DNA from 2 places in the Microbulbifer sp. ALW1 genome. Region 1 is predicted to be linked to the other one. Evidence: predicted binding sites of a transcription regulator. Region 1 holds the regulator's gene; the other holds the start of a gene.
The links. Region 1 encodes LexA, which represses DNA repair genes until DNA is damaged. Its sites were predicted from a motif close to ACTGTNTNTANANACAGT; they were not measured.
Positions count from the first base shown of each region.

Region 2: the regulator LexA is predicted to act here: its motif matches at 1,064-1,081, upstream of GRX76_RS14040 (ATP-dependent helicase).

Region 1 covers NZ_CP047569.1:3,250,694-3,252,897, forward strand. Annotated here, with positions in the region: gene GRX76_RS13510 (DUF6763 family protein) at 1-29, shown strand, start outside; gene GRX76_RS13515 (TIGR00730 family Rossman fold protein) at 49-690, opposite strand; gene lexA (transcriptional repressor LexA) at 872-1,480, shown strand; gene GRX76_RS13525 (hypothetical protein) at 1,645-1,902, opposite strand; gene GRX76_RS13530 (DUF6586 family protein) at 1,983-2,204, opposite strand, start outside.
Region 2 covers NZ_CP047569.1:3,370,345-3,372,548, forward strand. Annotated here, with positions in the region: gene GRX76_RS14035 (SulP family inorganic anion transporter) at 1-994, shown strand, start outside; gene GRX76_RS14040 (ATP-dependent helicase) at 1,164-2,204, shown strand, end outside.

The DNA.
Region 1 (2,204 bases):
CTTTTCCCGGCACCGATGAAAGTATTTAACTGAGCGGTAGAGAGCCCATCAAATATCGCGCTCGCGAATATACTCCACGATGATCTCTGCCGCCTCCTCGACCGTGTCAACCAATTTGAACAGGTTCAGATCACCGGCATCAATGCATTCCCGGTCCAAAACCGTTTCCATCAGCCAGTCGATTAATCCCGCCCAGTAGCGCTTCCCTACCAGAACAATGGGAAAGCGTCGGACTTTTTGCGTCTGTACCAGCGTCAGCGCCTCAAACAGTTCATCCAGGGTTCCGTACCCGCCGGGCATGGCGATAAAGCCAACGGCATGTTTCACGAACATGAATTTCCGCACAAAGAAGTAGCGAAAGTGCAGACTGATATCGAGATAGGGATTCGGCGTCTGCTCAAATGGCAATTCAATATTCAGGCCGATTGAGGCACCAGCCTGGGTAAATGCACCGCGATTGCAGGCCTCCATAATCCCGGGGCCGCCGCCGGTAATAACCGGCACCCCTTCACTGGCAAGCAACTCGCCCAGGCGCACACCTTCCTGATACTCCACCGCATCTTCACGGAATCTTGCACTGCCGAAAACCGTCACCGCGCCCTTCAATGTAATCAGGCGCTCGATACCATCGACGAGTTCCGATTGAATTCGCAGCACGCGCCACGCTTCTGGCATTTTTGCGTCCAGCATATGCCTTCTCCTTATTGCCCGACTCCCCTCCTGGGGAACTGGATGCCCATACAACCTGAAAGCCGACAGGTACCCCAAGTCTAGCAGCTAGCCCACACACTCCCCCGGAAGATTGCGTGCAAGAGAAATCTGTATATAATCCCAGCAACTGTATAAAAATACAGACAACAGGAAAGTGCGCATGACAAACCTTACCGCTCGCCAGGCCCAGGTACTGGAACTGATCAAAACGTATCTGGACGATACCGGATACCCACCCACCAGAGCTGAGATTGCCCAGGAGCTCGGTTTCCGCTCTCCGAATGCGGCAGAGGAACACCTCAAAGCACTGGCGCGTAAAGGCGCAATTGAAATGGTCGCCGGCGCCTCACGCGGTATCCGGATTCCAGACCACCAGAGCGGCTTGCCCATTGTTGGCCGGGTCGCGGCAGGTAATCCGGTACTGGCGGAAGAAAATATTGAAGAGTATTGCGAGATCCCGGCGGAGTTTTTCCACCCACCGGCGGACTATCTGCTGCGGGTACACGGCATGAGCATGAAGAACGCCGGTATTTTTGATGGCGACCTGCTGGCCGTACAACGCACGGACAACATCCGCAATGGCCAGATAGTAGTGGCACGGATTGAAGATGAAGTGACCGTGAAGCGGTTCAAGCGACGCGGCAACCAGGCAACCATCCAGCTGTTGCCGGAGAATGATGACTTCGATGTTATTCAGGTGGATATGCGTGACAAGAATTTCGCCATTGAAGGTTTGGCGGTTGGTGTGATTCGTCAGAATCCCTTTTAAGGCATCGCTTTCGGCACCTTCCAGACATAAAAAAACAGGGCCTCAAGCCCTGTTTTTTTATGCGTCTTTCACGGCCTTTGATACACGATTCGCCCCGTATCTTTCCGTTACAGCCCGTTACAGCGGCCGAAATCACCGACGCTGCGGGGTACGTTCGAGCAAGCTCAGTGTACCGTGTGCTCGGTCACATCCACGTCTTCCTCGAAGGATTCCGGCTCCGCTTCCAGCTCGTTCACATCCTGCACCGCCTCAATTCCCGCCTCCAGCATAGCGCGGGCAATGGCAATCTTGTGCTCACGTAAAAACTCGAGGCTCTCCGCTGAGAAATGAATACGCACCAGCGGGTCTCCCTTGTGACCAGCGCGTCGCAGCGCCACATCACCATTGGACAACTCGATGATTTCGTAGGTCTCAGAAGACATTCACTTCTCCAGTTACAGCATGATTTTCCGCCATTGTAACACAGGGGGAAGTGATTAATCTGCGGCGCCCGCTGAAGGCGCTACCACTCTTCGCCTTGTACCCGCTGCCGCTGCACCAGCTCGGTAAGCCCCCGCAACCAGCGGTTGAGGCACTCGGGGTCCACCGCGACCGGCATATCTTCCAGTTGCCGCACCGGAATCAGTGTTTGTACGCCCGCCCCTCCGTCAGGCCCCTGCCCGGCGCTAGCCGGAAGCTTCCAGAGCCCACTCCAAGCAGCTGCCAGCGGGTAAAACCAGCTATC
Region 2 (2,204 bases), 120 kb from region 1:
CCTGCTGTTACCGGCGCTGATCATCGCCCTGCTGACATTTGTGGAGAGCCTCTCGATCGCCCAGGCACTGGCGGCGCGGCGCGGAGAACGCCTGAATGCCGATGGCGAACTACTGGGGCTCGGCGCCGCCAATATCACCAGTAGCCTGTCGGGCGGGTTACCGGTCGCCGGCAGCTTCTCCCGCACCGCGGTCAACGCAGAAGCCGGCGCCGTCTCGCCCCTCGCCGGGGTACTGGCCGCACTGTTGATGGTGCCAGTGCTGCTCTACCTCACCGGAATGTTCAGTGAACTGCCACTGACGGTACTGGCCGCGATCATCATCGTCGCTGCCGCCAGCCTGTTTGATTTTCGGGGGTTCATCCATAACTGGCGCTATGACCGCACCGATGGTATCGCCATGTTGTGCACCTTTGTCGGTGTCTTACTGTTCGGTGTGGAAGTCGGTATCGCGCTCGGTATTGGCCTGTCGTTTGCCACCCTGATCTGGCGCAGCAGCCGGCCACACATTGCCGTGGTGGGTCGTATGCCGGGCACCGAGCATTTCCGCAATGTGTTGCGCTACGACGTGGAAACCCACCGGGACATTGTCTTTCTCAGAATCGACGAGAGCCTGTTTTTCAGTAACATCAGCGCGGTCGAGGATCGCTTGCTGAGCGAACTGAAGCGCCACCCCGACACCCGGGAACTGGTACTTATCCTCTCTTCCGTCAGCCGCATCGACAGTACAGCACTGGAACGGCTGCACCAAATCAACAAAGACCTGCGGGACCGGAATATTCGCCTGCACCTGACTGAGGTCAAAGGGCCCGTGCTCGACAGACTCAGCCGCTCCAAGCTACTGGAAAAACTGACCGGAAGGATCTTTCTGTCGACCTACATCGCCGAACTGGCCCTGCAGAAAGAAAAACATGAAAAGGAAGCCGCAGACAAAGCCCCTGCAGAGGATGGAGACGACCTCAGCACCAGCCAGGAAAGCGGAAGCCCCCACCCTTAAGCACGCCCCGCCGAAAACTACTGCATAGCCGCGACCGGTGTTTCCAGAAACTGTACGACCACGAACAATACTGGCAAAATATCCAGTACTCATCAAAACGGCGCCCGATTCGCAATATCCGTTGCGGAATACCGACCCACAAAATCCAACCCGGAAGTACAGAGCGTTCATGTCAGGCAATACCGCACTCCTCACGGAAGAACAACTGGCCATCGCCAATCACCCAGGTGGACACGCGAAAATTATCGCCGTGGCGGGCTCGGGGAAAACCACGGCCCTGCTTCACTACATCAAAAACCGCCTGGATGCAGGGATCAACCCGCAACATATGCTGGTTCTCATGTACAACCGCGGGGCGCGGGACGATTTCAGCAGGCGCCTGCAAGACCTCTGTCGCACCGAGTGTGAAACGCCAGACGACATCCACCAGGGGCACCGGGCACCGGCGGTGAATACCTTCCACAGTATTGGCTACCGGCTGTACCAGCGGATGATCGCCCGGGGTCACATCAACCATGCCAACCTCACTCCGCTTCCCCAGTCGCTGGTGCAATTGCAGATCTGGAAAGCCATCGAGGCCTGTGCGGCGCCGGCGGATCTGGAAGATATTCGTGCACGCAAGCAGTCGGAAACCGAAGCGGCAGAGTTCTTTATCGATTACACCAAAACCATCCTCAGCGGTGATTTGAACGCTTTCCAGCAGCTCAAGCTCGGCGACGAGTACATGTACTTTCTGAAAGTATTCCGCCACTTCGAAGACTGGCGGCGTCAACAGAAGGCCGTGACTTACGCGGACCTGATTTACGACCCCGCCATCCAGTTCAGCCTGCAACCGGAAATTGCCGAGGAATACGGTAGTTACTACCAGGATATCTTGGTAGACGAGTACCAGGACATCAATGAAATCCAGCACTATTTGCTGCGGGTACTCTATGGGAAATCCGGCAACGTGATTGCCATTGGCGATCCTGACCAGACCATTTACGAATGGCGAGGCTCACGGCCAGAATTTTTGCTCAGGCTGTTCGATGGGGATTTCCCCCCATCCAACGTCTACCAGTTGAGCCGCACATTCCGCTACGGCCACAGCCTGTCTCTGGCCGCCAACCACTTCATTCACAACAACCGCGAGCGCGCAGACATTTTCTGTATTTCCGGCAACCCGAAAGCAGAAACGCAATTGCAGCAGGTAACCACCAACAACGAAGGC